One region of the Salinifilum ghardaiensis genome, then DNA from elsewhere that is predicted to be linked to it. Evidence: riboswitches for the same ligand, from Rfam matches in the RefSeq annotation. Region 1 holds a riboswitch; each other region holds the start of a gene.

What was found. Region 1 has a riboswitch for glycine ahead of gcvH (glycine cleavage system protein GcvH). Riboswitches for the same ligand answer to the same signal wherever they lie in the genome.
Region 2: it holds a riboswitch for glycine, as region 1 does, so the genes downstream of both, gcvT (glycine cleavage system aminomethyltransferase GcvT) here and gcvH (glycine cleavage system protein GcvH) in region 1, are expected to answer to the same signal.
Region 3: it holds a riboswitch for glycine, as region 1 does, so the genes downstream of both, gcvP (aminomethyl-transferring glycine dehydrogenase) here and gcvH (glycine cleavage system protein GcvH) in region 1, are expected to answer to the same signal.

The regions. Positions count from the first base shown of each region.
Region 1 is NZ_CM137101.1:4,222,248-4,232,393, reverse strand. It holds gene ACVGV0_RS19280 (ABC transporter ATP-binding protein) at 1-1,263, opposite strand, end outside; gene ACVGV0_RS19275 (ABC transporter permease) at 1,438-2,313, opposite strand; gene ACVGV0_RS19270 (ABC transporter ATP-binding protein) at 2,313-3,359, opposite strand; gene ald (alanine dehydrogenase) at 3,730-4,845, opposite strand; gene ACVGV0_RS19260 (GNAT family N-acetyltransferase) at 5,196-5,789, shown strand; gene ACVGV0_RS19255 (helix-turn-helix domain-containing protein) at 5,811-7,400, opposite strand; glycine riboswitch at 7,499-7,598, shown strand; glycine riboswitch at 7,599-7,693, shown strand; gene gcvH (glycine cleavage system protein GcvH) at 7,756-8,124, shown strand; gene ACVGV0_RS19245 (L-serine ammonia-lyase) at 8,474-9,829, shown strand; gene ACVGV0_RS19240 (DUF202 domain-containing protein) at 9,867-10,146, opposite strand, start outside.
Region 2 is NZ_CM137101.1:3,758,679-3,768,824, forward strand. It holds gene ACVGV0_RS17130 (potassium channel family protein) at 1-511, opposite strand, end outside; gene ACVGV0_RS17135 (hypothetical protein) at 632-787, opposite strand; gene ACVGV0_RS17140 (acyl-CoA dehydrogenase family protein) at 944-2,122, opposite strand; gene ACVGV0_RS17145 (TetR/AcrR family transcriptional regulator) at 2,249-2,914, shown strand; glycine riboswitch at 3,051-3,144, shown strand; glycine riboswitch at 3,145-3,242, shown strand; gene gcvT (glycine cleavage system aminomethyltransferase GcvT) at 3,371-4,474, shown strand; gene glyA (serine hydroxymethyltransferase) at 4,537-5,817, shown strand; gene ACVGV0_RS17160 (hypothetical protein) at 6,006-6,521, shown strand; gene ACVGV0_RS17165 (DedA family protein) at 6,664-7,347, opposite strand; gene ACVGV0_RS17170 (D-alanyl-D-alanine carboxypeptidase) at 7,524-8,015, opposite strand; gene ACVGV0_RS17175 (LysE family translocator) at 8,073-8,720, opposite strand; gene ACVGV0_RS17180 (Lrp/AsnC family transcriptional regulator) at 8,812-9,315, shown strand; gene ACVGV0_RS17185 (VOC family protein) at 9,522-9,956, shown strand; gene tesB (acyl-CoA thioesterase II) at 10,029-10,146, opposite strand, start outside.
Region 3 is NZ_CM137101.1:1,866,234-1,876,379, forward strand. It holds gene ACVGV0_RS08385 (phosphopantetheine-binding protein) at 12-254, shown strand; gene ACVGV0_RS08390 (propionyl-CoA synthetase) at 399-2,285, opposite strand; gene ACVGV0_RS08395 (hypothetical protein) at 2,677-2,907, shown strand; gene ACVGV0_RS08400 (CDP-alcohol phosphatidyltransferase family protein) at 3,128-3,886, shown strand; gene gcvH (glycine cleavage system protein GcvH) at 4,012-4,395, shown strand; gene garA (glycogen accumulation regulator GarA) at 4,515-4,979, shown strand; gene ACVGV0_RS08415 (bifunctional nuclease family protein) at 5,321-5,797, shown strand; gene ACVGV0_RS08420 (MerR family transcriptional regulator) at 6,367-6,885, shown strand; glycine riboswitch at 7,022-7,119, shown strand; glycine riboswitch at 7,120-7,238, shown strand; gene gcvP (aminomethyl-transferring glycine dehydrogenase) at 7,296-10,146, shown strand, end outside.

The DNA.
Region 1 (10,146 bases):
ACGGTCGCCCTCGCCGGGCGGGCCGAGGCGCAGCGCGCCACCGTGCGGGTCGTAGAAGCGGGGGAGCAGCAGCGAGACGGTGGACTTGCCGGAGCCCGCCGGCCCCACCAGCGCCAGGGTCTCGCCGGGGCGCACCCGCAGCGACACGTCGCGCAGCACCGGCTGGTCGCGGGTGTAGCCGAAGGTGACGCCGTCGAGCCGGACCTCGAGCGGTCCGTCCGGCACGTCGACCGCGCCGGGTCGGTCGGTGACCTCCGGCTGCGAGTCGATGATCTCGTGGATGCGCTCCACGCCCGCCCGGGCCAGCTGGGTCTGGATGATGATGCTGGACAGCATCCGCGCGGGCCCGGCCAGCATCGACACGTAGCCGGCGAAGGCGACGAACGTGCCCAGGCTGACCTGTCCCTGCAGCGCCATCCAGCCGCCGAGGCCGAGCACGCCGATCTGCCCGGCCGAGGGAAGCGCGGACAGGCTCGCCGCGGGCAGGGACGTCATGCGCGCGGCCCGCAGCCGCTCGGCGAACAGCCGCCGGGCGCGGGACTCCAGCGCCCCGACTTCGCGGGCCTGCTGCCCGAAGCCCTTGACCACGCGGACGCCGGTGACGTTCTCCTCGACCTGCTGGGCGATCTCGGCGGCGCGCTGCTGCGCCGACCAGGTCGCGGGGAACAGCGTCTTCTTGCTGCGGGCGGAGACCACGGCGATCAGCGGCGCCACGGTCAGCGAGACCACGGTCAGCAGCGGTGACAGCCACAGCATGGCCCCGAGGGAGATGACGCCGAGCACCAGCGAGCCCAGCGCCATCGGCAGCATGGACAGCAGCGCGTTGATCAGCTGCAGGTCGCTGATGGACCGGGACACGACCTGGCCGGTGCGCATCGCGTCCTGCTTGCCGCCGTCGAGGCGCTGCACCGCGCCGAACACGGCGCGGCGCAGGTCGTGCTGCACGTCGAGGGCGAGCCGGCCCGCGCTGTAGCGGCGGACGAAGGCCGCGCCGAAGCGGAACAGCCCCAGGCCGAGCAGCGCGCCGACGATCCAGGGCAGGCTCCCGGTGGAGCCGCGGACGGCTTCGTCCACGGCGCGCTTGGTCAGCAGCGGGACGAGGGCTTCCAGCCCGACCGCGGTGCCCGCCGCGCCCAGCGCGAGCACCAGCGCCGCGGGGTGGCGCCAGCAGGCGGCGGACAACCGGCGGATCCAGCCCCCCGCCGCCCGGCGCGGGGAAGCGGGTCCGCCGGACTCGTCCTGCGTGGTGTTCGTCGCCTCGATCTGCGCCGTGCCGGAATCCTTCACCTCGCCAGGTTAGGCCGCTTCGCCGACATCGGCGGCCGGCCCGCCGCGGCGGTGTGAGCTCGCCGACCGCGCGCAGCGGCACGGGGGTGCCGCTGGTCCGGGCAGCTGGGCCGCGGAAGCGGTGCGCGGGGAGGAAGTGGCAAACGCTTTTCAGAGGACGTCGCGGCGGCGGCTGGCGGCCCAGCCGAGCAGGACGATCGCCGCGGTGTAGGCGGCGAAGGTCAGCAGGCTCGCCCACCACGGGTGCCCGCTGCTGCCGCCGGCGAACAGGTGCAGCGTTTCGACGACCCCCGGCGGCACGGAGCCCCGCGCGGATCCGGGGAGCTCCGCGGTTCCGGAGAGCTCCGCGAGGAAGACCGGCACGGCGATGTTGCCCACCACGCCGCCCGCCGCGGAGGCGGGCAGGTACGCGCTGATCGCGTTCGCCGTGACGTTGCCGGAGCTCGTCAGGAACGAGGCCAGCATGGACTCCACCGGGAACCGGTACAGCAGGAGGACGAAGATCGAGGCCACGGAGTTGGCGATCAGCGCGCCGAGGCCGACGCCGAGCAGCGTCCACAGGATCATCACCAGCACGCCCGCGCCGCCGACGGTGAACCAGTCGAGCGGGCGGCCGAAGCCCTCCAGGCCCGCGCCGACCAGCGCGCCGATGCTGGAGCACAGGACGTTGACCAGCCCGTAGACCAGACCTGCGCCCGCGTAGACGAGCAGTTTGGCGCCGAGGACGGCGCCGCGCGGGTTGCCGGTGAGGAACGTGGTGGTGATGCTGCGGTTCCAGTGCTCGCCGGAGACGGCCATCGCGCCGAACAGGGCGGCGAAGATCGTGCTGAAGTTCGTCGCCATGGACACCGTCAGCAGCCCGAGCGGCAGCGTCCCCCCGAACGCCTGCTCCAGCTCGTTGAGCGTGCCGAGGGCCGTGCCGAGCCAGCCCGCGAGGAAGCTGAGCACCGTCACCGGGACGAGCAGCGCCCACCACAGGTGCGTGGTGGCGATCTTGCGGATTTCGGCGCGGACGAGCCCGCCCATCACGCGTTACCTCCGATACCGGGACCGTGCGGGGACTGGCCGGACGGGGGCGGTCCGGGAGGTCCCCACGCCCCGGCTCCTCCCTGCGGTGGCTGTCCTCCGTGCGGGGGCGGCCCGTGCGCACCTCCCGGCGGTTGGTCCCCCGCGTACTGGCCGCTGGTGAGCTGGAAGAACAGCTGCTCCAGGTCCACCTGCTCGGTGGCGGCCTCGTGCAGCGCGACTCCGGCGCCCAGGGCGATCTCGGCGATGGTGCGGGAGTCCGCGCCGGTCACGGCGATCCGCCCGTCGGGCAGCTGCTCCTGGCCCAGGCCGTGCTCGGCCAGCGCGGTGACGAGCGCGGCCGGGTCGGAGGCGCGCACGAGCGCGCGGGTGCGCTGCGCGGCGCGCAGCTGGTCGAGGTGCCCGTCGTAGACGCACTGGCCGCGGCTGATGATGACCACGTGGTCCACGGTGTGCTCCATCTCGCGGAGCAGGTGGCTGGAGGCGAGCACGGTGCGGCCGCTGGCGGCGAACGTGCGCAGGAAGTTCCGCAGCCACGCGATGCCCTCGGGGTCGAGGCCGTTGGCGGGCTCGTCGAGCACGAGGATCTGCGGGTCGCCGAGCAGTGCGGTGGCCAGCGCCAGCCGCTGCCGCATGCCGAGGGAGAAGCTTCCGGCCTTGCGCCGGGCGGCGCTGCTGAGCCCGACGAGGTGCAGCGCGTGCCGGGCCTGCTCGTCCGGGACGCCCATGGCGGCGGCGTAGCAGCGCAGGTGGTCGAGCGCGGTGCGCCCGGGGTGGAAGCTCTGCGCGTCGAGCACCGCGCCGACGACCGAGGCGGGCCGCGGCAGCCGGTGGAAGGGCAGCCCGTTCACGGTTGCGGTACCCCCGGTCGGGTTGACCAGGCCGAGGATCATGCGCAGCGTCGTGGTCTTGCCGGAGCCGTTCGGCCCGAGGAAGCCGGTCACGAGGCCGGGGCGGACGGCGAAGCTCAGGTCGTGCACCGCGTGGATCGGACCGAAGCTCTTCGTGAGTCCCTGCACCACGATCCGGCCGCTGTTGTCGTGCACACGCCCCTCCTTGTCCGGACCGGCCCGCGCAGCGGTGCGGGCCGGTGCCCATCCTGCCGGACCGCCGCGGAGTTCCCGGCGGGTGGCGCCGGTGTGTGACGTGCGCCTCACGGGAGGGGGCGCGTTTTCACCCGATAGAACCTGTATCGATTCTGAAGCAAAATCACGCCCCCGAGCGGTTGCTGATTCTCGGCAAACGCCGCCACGTGACCTACACTGAGTGGTGGCGGCCCGCTCCCGGTGACCCCCAGGCCGGTTGAGCGGGCCGCCCTCTTCGTTCCCCGCGTGTTCCCTCCGCAACTGCCGGAGGGGCGACATCACCCGGTGCCGGTGGGGCCCTGCGGTGCGCGCCCGCCGGCGCGGCGGGCCCCTACTCGAGCACGTCGCCCACCGCCGTCGCGGCGATCCCGTGGGCCGTTCCCACCGCCTCGTTCGTCAGCACGCCGTCGTGGGCGTTGAGGCCGTCGGCCAGCGCCGCGTCCTCCAGGCAGGCCTGCCGCCATCCCTGGTCGGCCACGCGCAGCACGTACGGCAGGGTGACGTTGGTCAGCGCGTGCGTGGAGGTGTTCGGCATCGCGCCCGGCATGTTCGCCACGCAGTAGAACACCGAGTCGTGCACCCGGTAGGTCGGCTCGTCGTGCGTCGTCGGGTGCGAATCGGCGAAGCAGCCGCCCTGGTCGATGGCGATGTCCACGAGCACGCTGCCCGGTTTCATCGCCGCCACGAGCTCGTTGGACACGAGCTTCGGCGCCTTCGCCCCCGGGATGAGCACGGCGCCGATGACCAGGTCCGCCTCGCGCACCGCCTGCTCCACGGCGTAGCGGTTGGAGGCCACCGTCGTGATCCGGCCGCCGAACGCCCTGTCGATCTCGCGCAGCTTGGCGACGTTGGTGTCCAGCAGTTGCACGTCCGCGCCCATGCCGAGGGCGATGCGCGCGGCGTTGAGCCCGGCGACCCCGCCGCCGATGACGACCACGCGGGCCGGCGGGACGCCCGGCACGCCGCTGGGCAGCATGCCGCGCCCGCCGCTCGGCCGCATCAGCGAGTGCGCGCCGACCTGCGGCGCGAGGCGCCCGGCCACCTCGCTCATGGGGGCGAGCAGGGGCAGGGTGCCGTCGGCCAGCTGCACGGTCTCGTAGGCGATGCCGGTGACGCCCGCGGTCAGCACCGCCCGGGTGAGCTCCTCCGACGCGGCCAGGTGCAGGTAGGTGAACAGCACCTGGCCCCGCCGCAGGTGCGGGTACTCCTCCGGGATCGGCTCCTTGACCTTGAGGACGAGCTCGCCCTCCGACCAGACGTCCTCGTGCTGCCGCAGCACCTTCGCGCCCGCGGCCAGGAAGTCGTCGTCCGGGATGGACGAGCCCGCCCCCGCCTCGGCCTCCACGAAGACCTCGTGCCCGCGGGTGGTCAGCTCGTGCACACCCGCCGGGGTGAGCGCGACCCGGTACTCGTTGTTCTTGATCTCGCGCGGTACAGCGATGCGCACGGTCGATCCTTTCCCTCGGTGTCGCGTGTCACGATCCGTCGCACCGCTGGGCGACGCATCATTCCCACACGATGAGCGTGCCCGCCTCCGTTTGTGCCGTCAGCACAAAACGCCTGCGCAAGGCGATGTGGGACCGCACGGGCGATGGCGTCGAAGAGGAGCGCGGACCGCCGGTACCGGTCCGCCGAGCGGCCGGTGCACCCGGTGGCGGTCCTCGTGGGGACCGGGGGACACGCGCTCCGCTGCGCACCTCCAGCGCGGAACACCTGCGCAAGAGCGGTGTGGGGCATGATCGGGGGGAGGCCGCGCGTCCGGGGCGCGTCCGCGCGAAGCGCTCGAGGAGGGTGACGATGGCAGAAGCAGGCCGAGGGTTCCGCGTCCGGCAGCCGCGCCCGTCCGACCTGGAAGCCCTCCTCGCCATCCACGGCGATCCGCGGACGAACCGGCACAACCCGCGCGGGCCGCTGCGCGACCGCGAGGAGGGCCGAGCCCTGCTGGAGGAGTGGATCGACGACTGGCGGCGCTGCGGCATCGGTTACTGGACGGTGACGGCCTCCCCGGATGTTCCGGGAGAGACCGGTGCGCCGGGAGAGGTGGGTGCGCGGGGGAACCCCGGAGGGGGAGGTCCCGGGAGCATCGCCGGTTTCGGCGGCCCGCGGTACCTGGCGGCCGGATCGGCGCGGGTGTTCAACCTGTACTACCGGTTCGCCCCGGACCGGTGGGGGCGCGGGTGGGCCTCGGCCCTCGCGCGGCACGCGGTCGGCGCAGCGCACCGCGCCGACCGCGGGACACCGGTGATCGCGCGGATGGAACCCGCCAACCGGGCGTCCGAACGCGTCGCGGAGAAGGCGGGGCTGGCCTTCGCCGGCCACGACCGCAACGGGCGCCGCGTCCTCGCCGACCGCCCGGTCGCGGAGGGGTTCCTCGCGGACCTGCCCCCGTGAGCGCGGGGGGTCAGCGGTCGCTCAGTCGTGCTGGGCCCACGCGCCGGCGAGCAGCTGGACGAGCAGCGCCGCGCGCACGTCCGGGTCGTCCAGGTCGAGCTGCAGGACCTCCTCGACCCGCCGCATCCGGTACCGGAAGGTGTTCGGGTGCACCCGCAGCTCGCGGCTGGCCCGCCGCGGCTCGGCCGGGTGCCGCAGCCAGGCGTGCAACGTGGCCACGTAGTCCGAGCCGTGCCGCTGGTCGTGCTCGCGCAACGCCGCGAGCGGCCCCAGCGCGCCCACGCCCGCGTCCGTGGCGGCCCCGGCCATCCGCGACAGCACCAGCGCTGGCCAGTGCTCCTCGTACACCACCACCCGCGAGCGGGTGAGCCCGCCGCGGGACAGTCCCACGAGCTCGTCGGCCTGGCCGCGGGAGGCGGCGAGATCGGCGACGCCGACGGCCGTGCCCACGCCGATGAGCGGACGCGGGTCGATGTCCCACCCGGCCAGCGCCTCCCGCAGCGTGCGCCACCCGCCGGGACCGGAACGGTCCGGAACCACCGCGTACAGCAGGTTGCCGATCTCCGTGACCAGCGGGTGCGGCCCGATCCCGCGGGTGATCCACTCCCAGATGCCCAGCCGGTGCCCCTCGTCCGGCCCCTCCGGGGCGGGCACCTCGATCGCCACCACCCGGTGCGGTTCGTTCGACACGGCCAGCTCCGTGGCGGCCGCGCGCCAGCCCTCGCCTCCCTGCAGCAGCAGGTGCACCTGCTCGGCCGAGCGCTGCCGCTCCGCGTCGGACACCGCGCGCCAGCGCAGCAGGCGCAGCGCCACGAGCGGGGCGGTGTCGGCGAAGGCGGTGGCGCGCTCCTCGGAGACCTCCTCCGGCACTACGGCCCACATCGATCCCAGCAGCTCGCCGCCCATCCGGATGGGCACCACCAGCCGTGGCAGCGTGCCGTCCTGCTGCGCGGGCACGAACACGGCCGAGCCGGACTTGCTCAGCTGCCGGAACGTGCCGCGGGCGCGGAACTTGGCCAGCACCTCGTCCGGCTGGCGCCGCCCCATGATCGTCGACACGCGCGCCGGGTCGATCCGGTCCTGCCGCGCCGAGTGCGCCAGCACCTGCGAGTGCGCGTCCTCGATCGTGACCGGTGCGTCGACGACATCGGCGACCGCGTCGGCCACGCGGAACAGGTCCCCCAGGCCCGGCAGCCCGGTGAACTCCCGCGCGGAGCCGCCGGCCGCGGGCACCTCCGGCTCCTCCCGGCGGCCGCCGGCCTCCGCCAGCGCGGCGCGCACCAGCCACACCAGTTGCGCCCACGAGGTGCCGGGCAGCACTTCCACGAGCGCGAGCCCGGCCTCCCGCGCGGCCGCGCGCACCGGTTCCTCGTCGGGCCACGGCGCCTTGCACAGCAGACCGGCCGCACCCCGCTCGGCGCACTCGGCGACGAGGTCGAGCGCCTCGCTGCGGTCGTGGCACGCCACACCGAGAACCAGATCACCTTCGGTGATCGTGATGTCGGCCTCAGCGACGACGACGTCGCCCACGCACGGGGTCGCGTCCGGCAGAACCGCTGCGCGCAGCAAAGTCGGGCCCACCCGCTGGACGAGCGCGGGGAGTTCCAACATGAGCTGCCTCACTGGTGCGCGGCCGGTGGTGCGGTGGGGCGTGTTGACAGCCCGCTGCGTCCGTTTATCGTGACCACACCGACAATCGCATAAGCCGATGATCCCGAGCGGGAGAGACCCCGAGTGCCCCTGGGCACCGGGGCGCCGAAGGAGCAAGACTCCCCGCAAACTCTCAGGCCCAGTGACCGCTCGGAGGAGGTGACTCTGGAAAGCGGCATCACCGCAGGTGCCGCACCCACGGTGCAAGTCGCGCACGCGGCGAAGCTCTCAGGTTCCGCAACAGAGGGGGAGGCCCATCCCGGGCAGTGCACTGACCGCGGCCTGCCCGGACGACGAACGGACGGAGCCTCCCGACATGACGTTGCCGAGCGAACTGCACTACACCGAGGAGCACGAGTGGCTCTCCGAGTCCGGTGAGATCACCCGGATCGGCATCACCCAGCACGCCGCCGACGCCCTCGGCGACATCGTCTACGTCCAGCTGCCCGAGGTCGGGGAGCAGATCGAGGCGGGGCAGTCCTGCGGCGAGCTCGAATCCACGAAATCGGTGAGCGACCTCTACGCGCCGGCGACCGGGGAGGTCACCGCCGTCAACGAGGCCGTGGTCGACGATCCTGCGATCGTCAACTCGGACCCGTACGGTCAGGGGTGGCTGCTGGAGGTGCGCGTCACCGAGATGGGCAAGGTGCTCACCGCCGAGGAGTACCAGCAGCTCATCGGTTAGGGCCTGTTCCGGAACCTCCTCCGTTGTGCGCGGGGGTCAGCGTGGATGCGCCGCGAGGCGGCGGAGAACGGCGTGGCGGAGTCCCCTCCGAAAGGGGCGGACGCTGCCCCGCGAGGCGCCACGCTCCCCGCGCAGCAGGTGTGCGAGGTTGCGGAACAGGATCTTGGATCCTGAGGGAGTCCGGGCGGGCGGCCGCCCGCCCGGAGCGACGAGCCCACCGGCCGCCGGTGCACCGTTCCCGCCCGCGTTCACCGCGGTGCCGCTGCACGGGAATGACCAGTGAGACGACACCGCGGTCGCTGGCAGGGCGCGGTCCCGCGGCCTGACAGCACACCAGGGGGACCGATCAATGGCGATCAGCGTCTTCGACCTCTTCTCCGTGGGAATCGGACCGTCGAGTTCGCACACCGTCGGCCCGATGAGAGCTGCCCGCATGTTCGCCGAACGGCTGGAGCGGGACGGCGCGCTGCCCGCGGTCGCGCGGGTGCGGGCCGAATTGTTCGGATCGCTCGGCGCCACCGGAACCGGCCACGGCAGCCCGAACGCGGTGCTGCTCGGCCTGGAGGGCAACGCCCCCGAAACGGTCGACCCGGCCGTCGGCGGCGAGCGCGCGGCGGAGATCCGGCAGAGCGGCAGTCTGCGGCTGGCCGGTTCCCGCGAGATCCCGTTCCCGGTGGACGACGACCTGGTGCTGCACCGGCAGGAATCGCTGCCGGTGCACCCCAACGGCATGCGGTTCTCCGCCACCGACTCCTCCGGTGCGGAGCTGGCCAGCGCCGACTACTACTCCGTGGGCGGCGGTTTCGTCGTCGACGAGCAGGCCAGCGGCACCGACCGCATCGCCCCGGACGCGACCGCCGTGCGGCTCCCGTTCCACAGCGGCGAGCAACTGCTGCACACGGCCGTCGAGCTGGGGCTGCCGATCAGCGAGGTGATGCGGGCCAACGAGATGTCCTGGCGCAGCCCGGAGGAGGTGCGCGAGGGCCTGCTGCACATCTGGCACGTGATGCGCGAGTGCGTCGACAACGGGTGCCGCGCCACCGGCCACCTGCCCGGCGGGCTGAAGGTGCGCCGCCGCGCGGCGGACCTGCGGGCGAAGCTGTCCGACGAGGACGACCCGACCGAGTGGGCGGGGCTGTACGCGCTGGCGGTCAACGAGGAGAACGCGGCCGGCGGCCGCGTGGTGACTGCGCCGACCAACGGCGCGGCGGGGATCGTGCCCGCCGTGCTGCACTACTACGCGCGGTTCGTCCGCGGTGCCGACGAGGACGGCATCGTGCGCTTCCTGCTCACCGCGGGCGCCATCGGCGCGCTGTTCAAGGAGAACGCGTCGATCTCCGGTGCCGAGGTGGGCTGCCAGGGCGAGGTCGGCTCGGCCTGCTCCATGGCCGCCGCCGGGCTGACCGAGGTCCTCGGCGGCACCCCGGCGCAGGTGGAGAACGCCGCCGAGATCGCCGTCGAGCACAACCTCGGACTGACCTGCGACCCGATCGGCGGGCTCGTGCAGATCCCGTGCATCGAGCGCAACGCGGTCGCTTCGGTCAAGGCGATCACGGCGGCGCGCATGGCGCTGCGCGGCAACGGCACGCACTTCGTGTCCCTGGACAAGGCGATCAAGACGATGCGCAACACCGGGCGCGACATGAAGGACAAGTACAAGGAGACGGCGCGGGGCGGCCTCGCGGTCAACGTCATCGAGTGCTGAAGGCCCGCTCGCAACGGAGGAGGTCGCGCACGGGCTCTCAGAGCACGATGTACAGCAGGGCAGCGGCGCCGGTGAGCACCACCGCCGCGGTGACCGCCGCGTGCAGCCCCGCACCGGGCAGCGGGCGGGCGGCGTGCAACCGGCGCTCCTCCTGCAGGTTCCGGCGCCAGGTCAGCCACGTGCTGCCCGCGACCAGCGGCACGAGCACCACCGCGCAGACGGCCGCGGCGAGCACGCTGTGCCAGGCGAGCAGCCGCAGCAGCACGAGGACGCCCACGGTGAACGCCAGCGTGGTGCGCAGCCAGGCCAGGGCGGTG
Region 2 (10,146 bases), 460 kb from region 1:
TGGTCCACCACAGCGCATCAGCGAAGCTCGTGATCGTGGCCTCGCCGGCGCCGCGTTCGGCGTCCAGCACGGCGAGGGCGGCCGAGACGCCGAGCAGCGCGGTCGCGCCGGAGACGTACAGCACGACCTGCCCGCGCACCCGCGCCTGGATCCTGCGGTTCATCAGCACCAGCACCGTCACCAGCCGCAGCACGCGCAGCTGGCGCAGCACCGGGACGAGGATGACCACCAGGTCGAACAGGTTGTGCAGCACGAACCGGCCGCGCTGCCTGGCCAGGGCGAGGCGCACGGCGTAGTCCACGGCGAACGCGCCCCACGTGACCCACATGGCCACTCCGACGCCGCGGCGCACGCCCGGCTGCATGCCGGGTTCGAGCACCGTCCACGCGTACAGCGCGAAGAACAGCACCGACAGCGCGATGAGCGGCCACTCGGTGCGCTGCTCCCACTTCGCCAGCGGTGGAGGAGCGGCGCTCCCCGCGTTCTCGGAGCGCACGGTCTCGGATGACATCGCGCCCATGGTGCCGTGCCCGGAAGCGCCCGGGAACACGGCCGCGGCACCGGTCACGTCCGCGCTGCCCGCGCGGAAGAACGGCCCGCCGATCCGCGGGGAACGGCGGGCCGCAGGGCGTCACCGGCTCGGCTTGTTGCCCTTGAGCAGCTTGTTCTTCGCCTCGTCGATCTTGGCCCGGGTCTTGGGGTCCTGGGCGTACTTCTTCGCCTGCCGGATCGCCCGGCGCCCCTGGGGGCTGCTGGCGAGTCCGACGATCTTCTTCATCAGCGACATGTCCGCTCCTGGTCGGTCCTCAGCACGCGGCCTGTCCGCCGAAGTCCTGCCCGTCGAACGGCAGACCGGCGCGTCACCTGGGGATCAGGCGTCCACCAGCCTACCGAGGTGATCGCGGGGACGACACCGCGCGCGGCGGGCCCCGGCGCGGGGACCTCAGCCGAGCACCCCGCTGACCGAGCTGTGCCCCTTGAGGATGTTGCGGGCGATGGTGCGGCGCTGGATCTCGTCGGTGCCCTCGAAGATGCGCAGCAACCGCAGGTCGCGGAACCAGCGCTCGACCGGCAGCTCGCGGGTGTAGCCCATGCCGCCGTGGATCTGCATCACGCGGTCGACGATCTCGTTGGCGCGGGTCCCGCCGTAGAGCTTGGCCATGGACTGCGCGTGCCGCGAGTCCATCCCCTGGTCGACCTGCCAGGCCGCTTGCAGCACGAGCCACCGCAGCGCCTCGATCTCCACGGCCGAGTCGGCGATCATCCACTGGATGGCCTGCCGGTCGGCGATGGGCGCGCCGAAGGTCTGGCGGTTGTTGGCGTACTCGGTGGCCATCCCGACGAGCCGCTCGCAGGCGCCGAGCGCGTGCGCGGGCAGCATGTAGCGCCCGCGGCCGATCCACTGCATCGCGAGCTGGAAGCCCTGACCGACCTCGCCGAGCACGTTCTCCTCGGGCACGCGCACCTCGTCGAACACCAGCGAGGCGGGTTGGCGCTCCCACTCGCCCATGATGTCGATGGGTTCGGAGGTCCAGCCCATGTCGCGGTCGACGAGGAAGCAGGTCACTCCGCCGTCGGCGCCCTTGGACTTGTCGGTGACGGCGAACACCATGGCGAAGTCGGCGTCGATGCCGCCGGTGATGAAGGTCTTCTCGCCGTTGATCACCCACTCGCCGCCCTCCTTGCGGGCGGTGGTGCGGATGTTCTTCGCGTCCGATCCGGCACCGGGCTCGGTGATGGCGAAGCAGGACTTCCGGGTGCCTTCGATGGTGGGCAGCAGGTAGCGCCGCTGCTGCTCCTCGTTGCCGCGGTAGAGGATGTTGTCCGCGTCACCGCCGAACTGGAACGGCACGAACGTGCGCCCCAGCTCGATCTGGATCAGCGCCGTCAGCACGGCCGGCAGGCCCATCCCGCCGTACTCCTCGGGGGTCTGCACGCCCCAGAACCCCGCCTCGCGCGCCTTGTTCCGCAGGTCCGCCTGCTCCTGCTCGGTCAGCCCCCGCTCACCGGCGCGCTCCCGGTGCAGCACCTGCTGCTCCAGCGGCATGAGCTCGCGCTGGACGAACTGGCGCACCCAGTCGCGCACGTCGCGCTCGGTATCGGACAACGAGAAGTCGACCATTGACCTGCACCCTTCCGCGTGAGCTACTAACTAACAACGTTAGTTTTATGGCAGCCTAGAGTCGGCCGCGCAGCCTTCGCAAGAGGCGTCCACCCCAGGCCACCCCGTCCCGACCGTGGAGAAACCGTGCCCCGTCCGAGCCGTCCCCGCCTGACGACCGAGCGCATCGCCCGGGTCGGCCTCGAGATCATCGACGCCGAGGGGCTCGAGGCGCTGTCCATGCGCCGCCTGGCCGAGCGCCTCGACGTCCGCGCGGCGTCGCTGTACAACCACGTGCCGAACAAGGACGACCTGCTGCACACGATCTCCGACGAGGTCATGGCCCAGGTCGACGTCTCCGGCTTCGAGGTCGACTGGCCCACCGGCCTGCGCACGTGGGCGCGGTCCTACCGCGCCGCCCTGCGCGCGCACCCCAACCTCGTGCCGTTCCTGGCCGGCGGACCGGCCCGCCGGGAGAACGCGCTGCGCCGCGCCGACCGGGTGCACGGCGGCCTCGTGCGCGCCGGCTGGCCGCAGCGGTACGCCACGATGATCGGCGCGTCGACGAAGTACCTCGTCGTCGGCTCGGCCATGGCCTCGTTCGCCGAGGGCTTCCCCGCCGACGCGAGCGTCTACGACGAGCGGTTCCCCCACCTCGACCGCGCCCACCTGCTGCCGCAGCACACCGAGATCGACGCGGACAGCTTCGAACTCGCCCTCGGAGCGCTCATCGACGGGTTGCGCGAGGTCCACCGCACCCTCACCGCAGCGGCGCGCGAGGGCGGAGCGGCGATGCCGCACACCCCGCGCTGACCTGCACGCGCAACCGAGTGAGATCAGCCTCGCGTTGCGGTTGACTGCCCGCGGGGTCCTCCGTAGCGTCACGCTCTGACCAGGCCACAACCGGACAGCAGCGGACAGCAGACCGCACAACCGAATACCGCGCCGTTGACTCCGTGCGGGAGAGATCCCGGCCCGTCGGGACGCCGAAGGAGCAAGCACTCCCCAGCAAACTCTCAGGCACCACCTACCGCACGGTACGAGGCGGAACGGGAGGAAAGCAGGAGCGGACCGCTTCTCGCCCACGGTGCAAGCCGTCCAGCGACGGTGAAACTCTCAGGCCCATGACTCCAGGGGAGATCGCCCGACGTGCGTACGACCGCGCGGGTGGCGATCGAAGTGGTCCGGCTACGCTGGCAGGATCCGATTGCGTGCAGTTCCGGACCCGCGACCGCCGACCGGCGCCGCCCCCAGGAGGAGTCAGACACGATGACCTCACCGAGGCAGACGCCCCTGCACCAGGTCCACGAGGAGCTGGGTGCGACGTTCACCGACTTCGCCGGCTGGCACATGCCGGTGCGGTACACCAGTGACACCGCCGAGCACAACGCGGTGCGCAACAGCGCCGGCCTGTTCGACCTGTCGCACATGGGTGAGCTCCACATCCGCGGGCCGCAGGCCGCGGAGGCCATGGACTACGCCCTGCTGGCCAACACCTCGGCGATCACGCCCGGCCGCGCGCGCTACACGATGATCTGCAACAGCGACGGCGGCGTGCTCGACGACCTCATCGTCTACCGGCTGCGCGAGGACGAGTACCTCGTCGTCGCCAACGCCGCCAACGCCGGCACCGTCTCCGAAGCGCTGGCCGACCGCGTCTCCGGCTTCGAGGTCGAGTTCCACGACACCTCGCACGAGTACGCGCTCATCGCGCTGCAGGGGCCGAACGCGGCGGCGATCCTCGGGCCGCTGACCGACACCGACCTGTCGACCGTCAAGTACTTCGCCGGGTACTACAGCACCGTGGCTGGTCGCGAGGTCATGCTCGCCCGCACCGGTTACACCGGCGAGGACGGTTTCGAACTGTTCACCGCGCCGGAGGACGCCGAGCCGATCTGGCGGGCGCTCGCCGAGGCCGGCGCGGACCACGACCTCAAGCCCGCCGGACTGTCCTGCCGGGACACGTTGCGGCTGGAAGCGGGTATGCCGTTGTACGGCAACGAGCTCAGCGCCGAGTTGACGCCGTACCACGCCAATCTCGGCCGGGTGGTCAAGCTCGACAAACCCGACGACTTCGTGGGCAAGGCCGCGCTGGCGAAGGTCGCCGAAGTTCCCACCGACCGGACACTGGTGGGGCTGAGCACCGACCAGCGGCGCGCGCCGCGGCACGGCTACTCCGTGCTCGACCCCGGGGGCAACGAGATCGGCGAGGTCACCAGCGGTGCGCCCTCCCCCACTCTGGGGCACCCGATCGCGATGGCCTATGTGGACCGCGCGCACAGCCAACCGGGCACGGCGCTGAACGTGGACGTGCGCGGCAGGTCGCTGCCGGTGGAGGTGGTGGAACTGCCGTTCTACCGCCGCGGCACGTGACAACCGCGCCGTTCGACCGATCCGCAGGGCCGTCGCAGACAGAAAACAGGAGGCAACACCAAATGTCCACACCGGACCTGTTCAACGACCAGCTTGCCGCGGTCGACCCGGAGGTCGCTGCTGCGGTGGGTTCTGAGTTGCGTCGCCAGCAGAACACGTTGGAGATGATCGCTTCGGAGAACTTCGCACCGCGCTCCGTCCTGGAGGCTCAGGGGTCGGTGCTGACGAACAAGTACGCCGAGGGGTATCCGGGCAAGCGCTACTACGGCGGCTGCGAGAACGTCGACGTGATCGAGCAGTTGGCGATCGACCGGGCCAAGGAGCTGTTCGGCGCGTCGTTCGCGAACGTGCAGCCGCACTCGGGTGCGCAGGCCAACGCCTCTGCGATGTTCGCGCTGCTCAAGCCGGGCGACACGATCATGGGGCTGGACCTGGCCCACGGTGGCCACCTCACCCACGGCATGCGGATCAACTTCTCCGGCAAGCTCTACAACGTCGTGCCGTACCACGTCGACGAGTCGGACCACCGCATCGACATGGACGAGGTGGCCCGGCTGGCGCGGGAGAACCGGCCGAACATGATCATCGCCGGCTGGTCGGCGTACCCGCGGCAGTTGGACTTCGCCCGCTTCCGGGAGATCGCCGACGAGGTCGGGGCGTACCTGATGGTGGACATGGCGCACTTCGCCGGTCTGGTCGCCGCGGGGCTGCACCCCAACCCGGTGCCGCACGCGCACGTGGTCACCACCACCACGCACAAGACCCTGGGGGGTCCGCGGGGCGGGGTGATCCTCTCTGCTGACGAGGAGCTCACCAAGAAGTTCAACTCGGCGGTGTTCCCGGGGCAGCAGGGCGGTCCGCTGGAGCACGTGATCGCGGGCAAGGCGGTGCTGTTCAAGGCCGCACGCGGCGAGGAGTTCGTCGACCGGCAGCGGCGCACCGTCGAGGGGGCGCAGGTCCTGGCGCAGCGCTTGCAGCAGGGCGATGCGACCGCCGCGGGGGTGCAGCTGGTCTCCGGTGGGACCGACGTGCACCTGGTGCTGGTGGACCTGCGCAACGCCGAGCTGGACGGCAAGCAGGCCGAGGACCGGCTGCACGAGATCGGGATCACGGTCAACCGCAACGCGGTGCCGAACGATCCGCGGCCGCCGATGGTGACCTCCGGGCTGCGGATCGGCACGTCCGCGCTGGCCACCCGCGGCTTCGGCGCCGAGGAGTTCGGCGAGGTCGCCGACGTCATCGCCGAAGCGCTGCAGCCGAACCTCGACGAGGCGAGCACGAAGAAGCTGCGGGCCCGCGTCGAGGCCCTCGCCGCGGCCAAACCGCTCTACCCGGGCCTGTGATCCGCCCGAGGCCGTGAGCAACAGCTGCTGATCTGCCGGTCCCCTCCGCTCCACCGGAGGGGACCGCGGCCCGATCGTGGCGGGGCCGCGCTCCCGACCGGGGGCGCGGCCTCGATCGCGGGACGATTCGACGACATCGCCCGCGAAACGCCCCGCGGACGTGGTCGCGGGTGCCATCCTGACGCGCCATGGAGACGATCACCCCCGACGTGCGAATCGCGCGCGAGCCCTCCGCCGCGCGGCGGATGTGGTGGTTGGCGGGAACGGCCGTCGGCGGACCCGCTCTGGCCGCCTGCTTCGCCGCGAGCCTGCTGATCACCTCGCAGCAGGGCGAGACCTGGTCGTACGGGTGGTGGTTCGGCATCTTCGCCTTCCTCTGCACCGCCCTGCCAGCCGTGCTGCAGGCCGTCGCGTGGCTGCCGGTGCTGCGGATGCGGGACCTGTCGATCACGTTCACCGCCGGCGGGTTGACCTACCGCACGCGGGAGACCCGGCGGACCGTGCGCTGGCCGGACGTGCGCTGGATCCGCCTCGGTCACCGGCCCGTGCTCGGCACCTCCCTGCACGTGCGGCTGAACGCCCCGCGGGGCAGCGCCCGGTGCAACGGCCTGTTCGTGCCGCTGGGCGCCGACGCACCACCACCGCACGAGCTGCGGCGAACCCTGATGCAGCTCAGCGGCAACACGGCGCGGCTCAAGAGCTGATCAGGCGAGCTCCTCGCAGAGCTCGGCCGGCGGTCGACCCGCCCGAGGCGCGCCGGCCGGTGGGGTCGCGCCCGCGAGCGGTCCGCACGCGCGGCGTGCGTCCCAGCTGAACGGGGCCGAAGCGCAGCGGCGGGCACCGCGCTCAGGCGGCCTGCTCGACGTCCTCGTCGGCCGCGACGGGTCCACCGGTCTCCTGCTGCAGCGCGGCCTCCTGCTTGCGGGCGCGCCGGTGGCGCCAGTACCAGATCGACACGCCCCCGACGACCAGCACCGTGGCGAACAGCCAGCTCGCCTGCCCCAGCGCGTGCTCGATCGCCTTGACCGAGGTGCCCGCCGCCCAGCCGACACCCACGTGCATCCCGGACCAGCCGGCGGCGCCGACCACGGAGGCGAGGAGGAAGCGGCCGTAGCCGAGCTGGCTCGTGCCCGCGGCGGCGGGCACGAGCGTGCGCACGACCGGCAGGAAGCGGGCCACGAGCACCGCGCCGATGCCGAAGCGCCGCAGCAGGCGGGTGGCCCGGTCCCAGTGCTGCTGGCCGAGCTTGCGCACGGCTTTGGTCTCGCGCACGCGGATGCCGTAGCGCCTGCCCAGCCAGTAGCCGATGTTGTCGCCGACGGCGGCGCAGAGGGTCACCACCAACGCGAGGGTGAGGAAGAAGCCCCAGCTGTCGACCGTGGCCGCCGAGATGAGCAGCCCGCTCTCCCCGGGCACGAGGAACCCGAGGCCCAGCGTGCACTCGGCGAGGACCAGCCCACCTGTCACCAGTACCAGCAGTGGTCTGGGCAACCCGGCGACGAGGGCCAGGAAGTCGCTGATGAACGCCACGCAATCACCTCGGGGAGCACACCGGCAGGCATCTTCCCGCAACGCTACCGGCCACGTGCTCGAGCACACTCAGGGATGTCCCCCACCTGGGCACGGATCCGCCCGGACACCGCGCACGGGGAACGTTCCCGACTTTCTCCGGCTGTGCGGCCGCGGTGGCGCGGCTCGCGGTGCCCTCACGGCACGGGTGCGCGCACCTCCTCGCCCCTCTCCACTTCCGAACGGTGCCCGGAGACCGCGGGGGAGGCGAGGCGGTCACGCTCTCCACCGTACGCAGCGGGCCGGGGCGCGAGGGCGTCTTCCGCCTCGCTCGGCGCCCGCGGTGTGACGAAGTCGTTGAGCACGACCGCGAACACCGGATCACGTCCGCGTGCCGCCGCGACGCAGCCGGGCAACGCCGACACCCCGCTCAGCAGCCCGTTCTTCGCGCGCACCGCGCCCTCCGCCGCACGAGGGGAACGACCGGCGACCCCCGCCCAGTTCCACCGCGTTCGCATCGCACACCCTCTCCGAGGAGCCCGCCACCGTCGGCGACTCACCGAAGCACGTCCCCGGAGCGTGGTCAACAACACGGCCACCACCGCGTCGGGGAGCCCGCGGGAGCGCCCGCGCGGGTGCGGCGTTCCAGCAGCCCCCGCGGGAGCTCCCGCGGATCGGGGCGGTCGCATCCGCGGCGGAGCGACCGGCCGGCGCCGCGAACGGCGCCGCCGGCCCGGGGCGGCCGCTCAGCCCATGGCGATGGACCCGGCCATCACCAGCAGCGCACCGCCGCAGCAGCGTTCGAACACGCGCCGCCGCCGCGGCTTCGCCAGCAGCGCGGAGAGCCGCTGCACCGAGGGCACGACGACGAGCCACCACGAGGCGAAGGCGCTCACCGCGACCGCGCTGAGCAGGGCGGCCTGCGGCATCGGCGCTGCGCCGGGGTCCATGGCCTGCGGCAGCAGGGTCAGGAAGGTCAGCATGACCTTGGGGTTGAGCACGTCGGTGAGCAGTGCCCGCAGGAACACCGCGCGGCCGGTCTGCGCCGCGTGCACGGCACCGTTGCCGCTGGTGGGGGGAACGGCGTTGTCGACGGTTCCGCCGGAGCGCGTTCGCCGCGCGTTGTGCAGGATCCGCAGGCCCATCCAGCAGAGGTAGGCCACGCCGAGGCCCTTGACCACCCACAGCGCGGCCGGAACCGCCGCGACGAGCGCGGACAGGCCGAGCGTCGCCGCCGTGGCGTGCAGCACGAGCCCCGCCGTCACGCCCATCGCCGCCAGCCACCCCCAGCGGCTGCTGGTCGCCGCGTTGCTGGTGACCAGCACGAAGTCCGGTCCCGGCACGATCACGATCACCAGCAGGGCCAGCAGGAACGGCCCCCAGTCGATAGTCACCACACCTCCAGGTAGTCATTCGTTCGAGCAGTAATCCCATCGTGCCCCTCCAGTTCGCCGAACTTCCACTCGCCGCATACGATGTTCGGCAATGAGCGAAGCAGTGGAACTCGATTCGGTGGACTGGCGGATCCTGGAGGAATTGCAGAACGACGCGACGCTGCCGAACCGGACCCTGGCCGAACGCATCGGCCTCGCGCCCTCCAGCTGCCTGCAGCGCGTGCGGCGGCTGCGCGAGCGCGGCGTGATCACCGGCTCGCACATCGACGTCAACCCGGCGGCCACCGGACTGCCGCTGGAGGCGGTCGTCTCGGTCAACGTGCGCCCGCACACCCGGGACGTCGTCGACAGCTTCCGCGAGTTCGTCCTCTCCCAGCCCGAGACGCGCTCGCTGCTGCACGTCAGCGGGCAGGCGGACTTCCTGCTGCACGTGGCCGTGGCCGACACGACCCACCTGCAGAGCTTCCTCGTGGACAAGCTCGCCGGCCGCACGGAGGTCCGGCACTTCACCAGCTCGATCGTGCTCGAGCAGGTGCACACCCGCGCGCTGACGCCCCCGCCGCAGCTGCGCCCGCAGCGGCGCCGCCGCGAGTGAGCTCCCGCGGAACCACGACCGCTCCCGGCGGGTGCCGGTCCGCACCCACCCGCGGGACCGCGGCCGGCGAGCGGGGTCATCGCGCGGGCGTGCGCACGCGGGCGCCGGGCCGGCCAGCAGCGCCGCTCCGGAGCCGACCGACACGCGCACCGCGGTGCGTGCGAACTCCGCGTGCGGTGCGCGGGGCTCTGGAACACTGCACCGCCATGGACCAGCGCACGCACGTGATCACGCTCGCCACCGACGAGCTGCACGCGGCCCGCTCGTTCTACGTGGACGGGCTCGGCTGGCAACCAGCGCTCGACGTCCCCGGCGAAATCATCTTCTTCCAGACCGCACCCGGCATGCTGCTCGGACTGTTCGACACCGGGCAGTTCCACGGCGACATCGGTTCCGCGACCCCGGGAACAGGTGCCACCGGGATCAGCCTGGCGCACAACGTGGACAGCACCGAGGAGGTCGACGCGACGGTGCGCGCGGCCGTCGAGGCCGGGGGAACGCTGGTCAAAACACCGCAGCGGGCGAACTTCGGGGGTTACCACGGCCACGTCACCGACCCGAACGGCGTGCTCTGGGAAATCTGCCACAACCCGTGGCTGCGCTTCGCCCCGGACGGCACGACGGAGTTCCTCGCGGAGTAGGTGCTCAGACGCGCACCGGCCCCGGTGCCGGAAGTGGCCTTCCCGCACCGGGGCCGGTGTTCGAGCGGCGTCTCAGTCCTTGACCCGGAGCAGTCCCTCCTGCACCACGGTGGCCACGAGCCGCCCGTCCCGGGTGAAGAACCGGCCGGTGGCCAGCCCCCGCGCGCCGGAGGCGGCCGGCGAGGAGCAG
Region 3 (10,146 bases), 2.4 Mb from region 1:
GAGGGGAGAGCATGCCGGAGACGGCAGGAACCGGTGCGCTGAGCCGCGGGGAGGTGCGGGAGCACGTCGCCGAGCTGCTGCAGGAGAGCGCCGCGGAGATCGGCGACGAGGACGACCTGCTCGACTGGGGCCTCGACTCGATGCGGATCATGGCGCTCGTCGAGAAGCTGCGCGCCCGGGGCGTGCAGGTCGGCTTCGCCGACCTCGGCGAGACGACCACGTTGCGCCAGTGGTGGGAGGTCCTCGGCCTCTGAACCGGCGCGGTGCTGCGGTGCTGCCGGGGAGGGCCGCTCCGGCCCCTCCGCGCTGCCTCCGCGCGCCCCGGAACCCGCCCGCGCCGCCGCGGGCCCGCCCTCGCACGCGGGCCCGCGGCGGCCGGTGGTCCCGCGGCGGCCGGGTCACTCCTCCCGGGCGGCCCGCAGCGCCGGGCGCAGCGCCTCCAGCACCTCGGGGTCCTCGATCGTCGACGGCACCGCCGTCCGGTCGGCGTCGGCGATCTCCCGCATCGACTTGCGCAGGATCTTGCCCGAACGGGTCTTCGGCAGCGCGTCCACCACGGCGACACCGCGCGGGGTGGCGATCGCGCCGACGCGGTTGCGCACGCTCTCGGTCAGCTCCGCGGCGACCGCCTCCGCCGAGTCCGCCGCCCCGGCCTTGAGCACCACGAGCCCGTACGGCACCTGGCCCTTGAGCGGGTCGTGCACCCCGATCACCGCGCACTCGGCCACCGCCGGGTGCTCGGCCAGCACGGCTTCCATCGCGCCGGGGGAGAGGCGGTGGCCCGCCGTGTTGATCACGTCGTCGGTGCGGCCGAGGACGAACACGTAACCGTCCTCGTCGACGTAGCCGCCGTCGCCCGTGGCGTAGTAACCCGGGTAGCTCGCCAGGTACGACTCCCGGAAGCGCTCGTCGTCGCCCCACAGCGTCGGCGCCGTGCCCGGCGGCAGCGGCAGCCGCAGGCACAGCGCCCCCTCGGTGCCGGTGGGAACCTCCGCGCCGGACTCGTCGAGCACCCGCACGTCGTAGCCCGGCATCGGGACCGTGGGGGAGCCGGCCTTGAGCGGCATCGGTTCGAGCCCGCGCGGGTTGGCGCAGATCGGCCAGCCCGTCTCGGTCTGCCACCAGTGGTCGACCACCGGCACGCGCACCTTCTCGCCGGCCCAGTGGTACGTCTCCGGGTCGAGGCGCTCCCCGGCGAGGAAGAGGCTGCGCAGGCCGGACAGGTCGTGGCGGTGCATCAGCTCGGCGTCCGGATCGGCCTTGCGGATCGCCCGGAACGCCGTCGGAGCGGTGAACAGCACCCGCACGCCGTGCTCGGCGATGACCCGCCAGAACGCGCCCGCGTCCGGGGTGCCCACCGGCTTGCCCTCGTAGAGCACCGTGGTCGCGCCGACCAGCAGCGGCGCGTAGACGATGTAGGAGTGGCCGACGACCCACCCCACGTCGGAGGCCGTCCAGAACACGTCACCGGGGTGGATGTCGTAGATGTTCGGCAGCGACCAGGCCAGCGCGACTGCGTGCCCCCCGTTGTCGCGGACCACGCCCTTCGGCCGCCCCGTGGTGCCCGAGGTGTGCAGCACGTAGAGCGGATCGGTGGCCGCCACCGGGACGCACTCGGCCGGGTGCGCGTCCCGCAGGGCCTCGTCCCAGTCCAGGTCGCGCGGGCCCGGTTCGGCCGGGGACTGCGGACGCTGCACGAGCAGCACGCGGTCCGGCTGGTGGGTCGTGCGGCTCAGCGCCTCGTCGACGATGGGTTTGTACGGCACGACCCGCTGCGGTTCGATCCCGCACGAACCGGCGACGATCACCTTCGGCTGGGCGTCCTCGATGCGCGCTGCCAGCTCGTCCGGGGCGAACCCGCCGAAGACCACCGAGTGCACCGCCCCGATCCGCGCGCAGGCGAGCATCGCCACGATCGCCTGGGGGATCATCGGGAGGTAGAGCACGACGCGGTCACCGCGCGCCACCCCCTGCTCGCGCAGCGCGCCCGCGCACCGCGCGACCCGGTCGAGCAGCTCGCGGTAGCTCCACGTCTCCGCCGCCGCTGCGACCGGCGAGTCCCACACCACCGCCGGCTGGTCGCCGCGGCCGTCGCGGACGTGCCGGTCGAGCGCGTTGAAGCAGGTGTTCATCCGCCCGTCGGGGAACCAGCGGTAGAACGGCGCGTTCCCGTCGTCGAGCGCCCGGGTCGGCTCGGTGTCCCAGTCGATCGCCCGGGCCGCGCGCAGCCAGAAGCGCTCGGGGTCGTGCAGGCTTTCGTGGTGCAGATCGGCATAACCCGCCATCGGCAACCTCCGCGGGAACGGTGGGGAACGGATCCCCGTGTCCTACCGCACGCCCGCAGGTGATGCCAGGGGGCGGCCCGCGGCGGGCTCCCGGGCCCGCACGGGGGCCCGGGGTGGCCCCCGGGGCGGTGTCCGGCCGGGCGCTCCGCCCGGTGCCCGGTGCAGCTGTTCGGTCCGGCGCTCGCGTGATCGGCGCCGCGCTCGCGCTCGGCGACGCGTGGTGTTCGTCCGGCGACTGTTCGTGTCGGGTGCGCGACATGTGGTGGAGGAGTCCGCACAATCGGCGGCGGGACGCCTCGCCGGGCGTTCCGCCGAGGCCGGCGCCGCGGGGAGATGCGGTGCCGGTGCCGCAACGTTCGCCGGTGAGCACGGACGGGAGGTGCTTTCCGCAATGACAGGTGACGGAGCCCGCGACTCCTCCGGGGCCGGTGGGAGCGAAGCCGCCGAGGACCTGCCCACCGCGCTGCACAGCGTGGTGTGGAGCCACGGGCACGCCTACGTGCTCGAAGGACTGAGCGGGGCCCGCTGGGCCGGGGTCGACGACCGCGGCCGACCGTGCTTCCTCACCGACGCCGACCTGCGGCGTCGCGGCTTCACCGTGCAGCGGGCTCGCACGGCCTGAGCGACCGGGCGGTGCGCAGCGCCGCCCCGACTTGCGCCGCGCGTCCCGGACCGCGCCGCGGTGGGGGCGCGCTCGGCGGCCGCTGTTCGATCACCGCGCGGTTGCGCTGCGCACGTCGGTCCCGCACCGGGGCGGTGGGCCGCATGTGCGATCCTCATCCGGGGAGGCGTCGTACCGATGGGCTCGGTACCGGCGGCGGCGCGACACACAGGGGGAGGCCGTGGTGCACGACGCGGACAGCACCACGAACGGCACCGCGCGAGGACCGGCCGAGGAACCGGGGGCGTCGGCGGGCGACCCCGCCGGAACCGGGGACCAGCCCGGCGGCGCCACCGCTGCTTCCGGCGAGGGCGCGCCGATCGAACCCGGCATCGAGCGGATGCGCGAGGTCGCCGTCGGACTCTGGCACGACCCGTGGTTCACCGTGCCGAACCTGCTCAGCGCGATCCGGCTGGGCGGGGTGCCGCTGTTCCTGTGGCTGCTGCTCGGCCCGCAGGCCGACCTGCTGGCCCTGCTCGTCCTCGTCGCCAGCGGTGTGACCGACTGGCTCGACGGGAAGCTGGCGCGGTGGCTCGGGCAGTACAGCCGGCTCGGCGAAGTCCTCGACCCGGTGGCCGACCGCCTCTACATCGTGGCGACGCTGGTCGCCTTCGTGCTGCGCGACGTCGTCCCCTGGTGGATCGCCGCGGTGCTCGTCGGGCGGGACGTGGTGCTGGCGCTGTGCGTGCCGGTGCTGCGCTTCTGCGGATTCCAGCCGCCGGACGTGCACTACCTGGGCAAGGCGGCCACGTTCTGCCTGATGTACGCCTTCCCGATGCTGCTGCTGGTGCAGGAGGACATCGCGCTCAGCGAGGTGCTGCGGCCCATCGCGTACGCGCTGACCTGCTGGGGCGGCGTGCTCTACCTCTGGGCCGGCGTGCTCTACCTGGGGCAGGTGACCGCAGCGCTGCGGGAGGCGGCGCGCGCGGTGCGCGGATGACGCGCCCGGCGCAGCGCGTGTTGCGGGACGTGCCGGTGGGCAATACGCTGCCCGCCGGCGGATGATCTCGCGAGCCCGGCCGGTGACCGGGCTGAGCAGCGCCCCCGAGCAGGAAGGCGGACCCAGTGGCCTCGGAGGAGATCAGGTACACCCAGGAGCACGAGTGGGTGCGCCGCACCGATGCGGAGACCGTGCGCGTCGGCATCACCGACTACGCGCAGCAGCAGCTCGGTGACGTCGTGTTCGTGCAGGTGCCGGACGTGGACGAGGGCGTCGAAGCCGGCGGGGCGATGGGCGAGGTCGAGTCGACCAAGAGCGTGTCGGACCTCTACGCCCCGGTCGGCGGTGTCGTCACCGCCCGCAACGAGGCCCTGCAGGACCGGCCCGAGCTGGTCAACAGCGACCCCTTCGGGCAGGGGTGGCTCGTGGAGCTGCGCTTGGCGGACGTCGCCGAGTGGGACGTGCTGCTCGACGCCGAGGCCTACCAGCGGCTGATCGAGCAGGAATGACCGCGCCGCGGCGCGCGTTGATCACTGCGGCGACCGGGACTCCCGCGTACTCGGGCTGGTGCCGGCGCGGTACGTTGGAATCTCGTTGGCACGATCTATCCGCGTAGAGGAGAGCTCAGGTGAGCCAGAACAGCGGCTCCGGTGACGTCCCACCGGAGCAGTCACCGGAGACCACCTCGGTCTTCAAGCCCTTCTCGGAGCAGGACGGCACCGAGAGCGCCCCGCAGACCGAGTCCGCGGGCTCAGGGGTCGACGCGCTGCCGGCCGGGTCGGCGCTGCTGGTGGTGAAGCGCGGTCCGAACGCGGGCTCGCGGTTCCTGCTGGACCGGGAGACCACCAGCACGGGGCGGCACCCGGACAGCGACATCTTCCTCGACGACGTCACGGTCTCGCGCCGGCACGCCGAGTTCCGGCGCGAGGGCAACGACTTCGTCGTCGTCGACGTCGGCAGCCTCAACGGCACCTACGTCAACCGGGAACCGGTGGACACCTCGGTGCTGGCCAACGGTGACGAGGTGCAGGTCGGCAAGTTCCGGTTGGTGTTCCTGACCGGGCCGGCCGACGGGGGACAGAGCGCGCGCTGAAGCGGCAGCGGACCTGAACGCGGGGCGACGCCGGTGAGCGGGCGCCGCCCCGAGCGGTGCGAGTGTCGCCGCCGAGGCGCGACTGCGCGGCCCGGTCGGCCTTCGCGTCCACCGCCGCCCGCGGGGCGGTGTAGGGTGACGAGCGCTGCCGTCGGTCGGGAACCCGCGGCGATCCGCCGAGCGGGGGGTTGCGACGGGCCCGCGCCTCCCGTCGGGGCGGTGCGCAGTGGAGGACGGACGGCTGGGCGCGTCCGCCGTATCGCGGGTAGCGTCGGAAGCGTCGGTGCGCGATCCTCGACAGGGATGTCACGCTTCGGCGCGCTGGAGGAGGCGATGTGACGATGAGCAGCGAGATGCGCGTCGTCGGCGTGCGCGTGGAACTACCGGCCAACCAGCCGATCCTGCTGCTGCGGGAGACGGAGGGTGAGCGGTACCTGCCGATCTGGATCGGCTCGGTGGAGGCGACCGCCATCGCGCTGGAGCAGCAGGGGGTGCGGCCGGCGCGTCCGCTGACGCACGACCTGCTCAAGGATGTGATCGGTGCCCTGGGGCGTGATCTCGAGCAGGTGCGTATCACGGATCTGCAGGAGGGGACGTTCTTCGCCGAACTCGTCTTCGACGGGGACGTGCGGGTGTCGGCGCGGCCGAGCGACTCGGTGGCTCTGGCCCTGCGCGCCGGCGTGTCCATCCACGCCGACGAAGCGGTGCTGGACGAGGCAGGTCTGATCATCCCGGACGAGCAGGAAGACGAAGTGGAGAAGTTCCGCGAGTTCCTGGATTCGGTCTCACCGGAGGACTTCCGCGGCGCGGACACGTGACCGCGCGAGGACGATCGCGGAGCGACGGGGCCCTCGGCGCGGTCGAGGGCCCCGTCGTCGTCGCGCTCCCCGCCGTCGCGGTCCCTCGCCCGCGTGTGGCGGGGTGCGGCCCGGAGGGGAGGCCGGGGGCGGCGCGGAGGCCCCGCCGCTGTTGATCTTCTCCGGCGTGGTCCGCGCGTCGCGTTGACCGCCCACACCGGGCGGCCTACTGTCGAATTGCGCGAATCGCTCCGGTGTCGTTTTCGCTGGCAGTCGTGGGGGATCGGGACAGCAGGGAGGTCCCGGCTGCTGGCGCCGAGGCGGGTGCTGGCGGGCACCCGGGCGCGTCGGCTGCCGGGACCGGCAGCCGGGCCGGAGCAGATTCGCCGAACGCACCGGACCGGATTCGTCGGCAGCGTGCCGGACGAGGGGAGGCAGGCGTGGTCGAGCAAGCGCCCGAGCGGGGTTCCGCAGGGGAAGAGGACGAGTCGCCTGGTGCGCCGTCCGCTGGGACCGCTGCGACCGGTGCGCCCCCGATGCCCGGCGGGGGCGGCGCGACGGAGGAATCGTCCCCGCACGGGGCCGGCGGAATGCTGCCCGAGGACTCGGTCTCCGACGAGCTCGTCGGTTTCCGGGGAGCGGCGGCGTGCCAGATCGCGGGCATCACCTACCGCCAGTTGGACTACTGGGCGCGCACGAAGCTCGTGGGCCCGTCGATCCGCAGCGCCACCGGTTCGGGTTCGCAGCGGCTCTACTCGTTCAAGGACATCCTCGTGCTCAAGGTGGTCAAACGGCTGCTGGACACGGGGGTGTCGCTGCACAACATCCGGCTGGCCGTGGACCACCTGCGCAGCAGGGGGGTGCGCGACCTGGCGGGGCTCACGTTGTTCAGCGATGGCACCACCGTCTACGAGTGCACCTCCCCCGAGGAGGTCGTCGACCTGCTGCAGGGCGGGCAGGGCGTCTTCGGGATCGCCGTGAGCGGGGCGATGCGCGAGATCACCGGGACGATCCACGAGTTCCCCGCCGAACGCGCCGACGGCGCGCTGGTCGAACCGCTCGAGGAGGACGAGCTCTCCCGCCGGCGGCGGGACCGGCGCACCGGGTGACCGCGGGCCCGGGGCCGCGGTCCCGGCGGGGACGGGCGCACCGCGCGCTCGCGCCGGTGCGCACCGTCAAGCAGGTGTGCGTCAGCTGACAGCCCCTCGGGCGGGAGCGCCTGATCAGGTATGCTCACGGCATCGCTGACCCCGTGCGGGAGAGTTCGGCTCGAGCGATCGAGTCGGCGCCGAAGGAGCAAATCTCCCCATCAACCTCTCAGGCCACTGGACCGCGCGGGCGAGATGCCTCTGGAAAGAGGGTGCGGCGACGGCGGCGCACCCCGCCGACGGTGCAAGTCCGGCCGGACCGCCGGACGAAGCTCTCAGGCGTTCGCGCAGCGAACAGTGACAGAGGGGGAGAGTCGGCAGCACGCTGGTGTTGCCGCCCCCTTGTTCGCCGCGAAGATTGAGGTTGGGCGATGACCGACGTGACCCACGACCGCATTCCACTCGCCGCGCTGGAGCACGGGACTCCGTTCGCCGATCGGCACGTCGGGCCGACGCCGGCCGAACTCGCCCGGATGCTCGACGTGGTCGGGGTCGGTTCCCTCGAGGAACTGGCAGACAAAGCCGTGCCCAGCGGAATCCGTGAGCGGGACCTGCAGCTCGAGCTGCCGGAACCGGCCACGGAAGCCCAGGCGCTCGCGGAGCTGCGCGACCTCGCGCAGCGCTGCACCCCGCGCACCCAGATGATCGGGCTCGGCTACTACGACACGATCACCCCCGGCGTGATCCTGCGCAACGTGCTGGAGAACCCCGCCTGGTACACGGCCTACACGGCTTACCAGCCGGAGATCTCGCAGGGGCGGCTGGAAGCCCTGCTGAACTTCCAGACGATGGTCTCGGACCTGACGGGGGTGCCGGTCGCCAACGCCTCCATGCTGGACGAGTCCACCGCTGCCGCCGAGGGCATGACGCTGGTGCGGCGCGGCGGCAAGGCCAAGTCGCCGCGGTTCGTCGTCGATGCCGACACGCTGCCGCAGACCGTGGAAATCCTGCGCACCCGCGCGGAACCGCTCGGCATCGAGCTGGAGGTCGCCGACCTGTCGCAGGGCGCGAGCGGTCTGCCGGACGGCGAGTTCTTCGGCGCGCTGCTGGCCTACCCGGGCGCCTCCGGCGCCGTCCGGGACCAGGAGGAGGTGCTCGCGGAGATCCACCGCCGCGGGGCGCTGGCCGTGGTCGCCACCGACCTGCTGGCCCTGACGCTGCTGCGCGCCCCCGGTGAGATCGGCGCCGACGTCGTCGTCGGCAACACCCAGCGCTTCGGCGTGCCGCTCGGGTTCGGCGGCCCGCACGCCGGGTTCATGGCCGTGCGCAAGGGCCTGGAGCGGCAGCTGCCGGGACGTCTCGTCGGCGTGAGCGTCGACACGGACGGCAACCAGGCCTACCGGCTGGCACTGCAGACCCGCGAGCAGCACATCCGCCGCGAGAAGGCCACGAGCAACATCTGCACCGCGCAGGTGCTGCTGGCGGTCATGGCGGGCATGTACGCCGTCTACCACGGCCCGGCGGGCCTGCGGAACATCGCCACCCGGGTGCACCGGATGGCGGCCGTGCTGTCCGCCCGCCTGCGCCAGGGCGGGGTCGAGGTCGTCGAGGACGCCTTCTTCGACACGGTGCTGGCCCGCGTGCCCGGGCGCGCCGACGAGGTCGTGGCCGCCGCGCGCGCGGAGGGCATCAACCTGCGCAGGGCCGATGCGGACCACGTGGGCATCGCCTGCGACGAGAGGACGACCCGGCAGGACCTGCGCGGCGTGTGCGCCGCGTTCGGCCTCACCGCCGAGCTCGGCGAGCTGGACGAGCTGGACACCGGCACCGCGGACGCGCTGCCGCGCCCGCTCGAGCGCACGTCCGAGTACCTGACCCACCCGGTGTTCCACCGCCACCAGTCGGAGACCTCGCTGCTGCGCTACCTGCGGGAGCTCTCCGACAAGGACGTCGCGCTGGACCGCAGCATGATCCCGCTGGGCTCGTGCACGATGAAGCTCAACGCCACCACCGAGATGGAGCCGGTCACCTGGCCCGAGTTCGGCGACCTGCACCCGTTCGCGCCCGCGGAGGACGCCGAGGGGATGCTGCGGATCGTCGACGACCTCCAGCGGTGGCTGGCCGACATCACCGGCTACGACGCGGTGAGCGTGCAGCCCAACGCGGGCAGCCAAGGCGAGTTCGCCGGTCTGCTGGCCATCCGCGCCTACCAGCAACAGCGCGGGCAGGAGCAGCGGGACGTCTGCCTGATCCCGGCCAGCGCGCACGGCACCAACGCCGCCAGCGCCACCATGGCCGGGTTGCGCGTGGTCGTCGTGCGCTGCGACGACTCGGGCAACGTCGAGATGGAGCACCTGCGGGAGCTCGCGGCCAAGCACGCCGACGACCTCGCCGCGATCATGATCACCTACCCGTCCACGCACGGCGTGTACGAGGACACCGTGCGGGAGGTGTGCGGCGTCGTCCACGAGGCGGGCGGTCAGGTCTACGTCGATGGGGCGAACCTCAACGCCCTCATCGGGCTGGCCCGGATGGGCAAGTTCGGCGCGGACGTGTCCCACCTGAACCTGCACAAGACGTTCTGCATCCCGCACGGGGGCGGCGGTCCCGGTGTGGGCCCGATCGGCGTGCGCGAGCACCTCGCCCCGTTCCTTCCGAACCACCCGCTGCAGCCGCAGGCCGGTCCGGAGACCGGGGTCGGTCCGATCAGCGAAACCCCGTGGGGGAGCGCGTCGATCCTGCCGATCTCCTGGGCGTACGTGCGGATGATGGGTGCCGACGGGCTGCGCCGGGCCACGTTGACCGCGGTCGCGGCGGCGAACTACGTGGCGCGGCGCCTGGACCACTACTTCCCGGTGCTCTACACCGGCAAGGACGGCTACGTGGCCCACGAGTGCATCCTCGACCTGCGGCCGATCAGCAAGAGCAGCGGCGTCTCGGTGGACGACGTGGCCAAGCGGCTCGCCGACTACGGCATCCACGCGCCGACCATGTCCTTCCCGGTCAACGGCACGCTCATGGTGGAGCCGACCGAGAGCGAGGACCTCGCCGAGCTCGACCGGTTCTGCGAGGCCATGATCCAGGTCCGCACCGAGATCGACAAGGTCACCGCCGGTCAGTGGCCGGCCGAGGACAACCCGCTGGTGCACGCGCCGCACACCGCCGCCTCGCTGGCCGGTGACTGGCCGCACGCCTACAGCCGGCAGGAGGCGGCCTACCCGATGGGCACGGGGGTGACCTCCAAGGTCTGGCCGGCGGTGCGCCGCGTCGACGGGGCGCGCG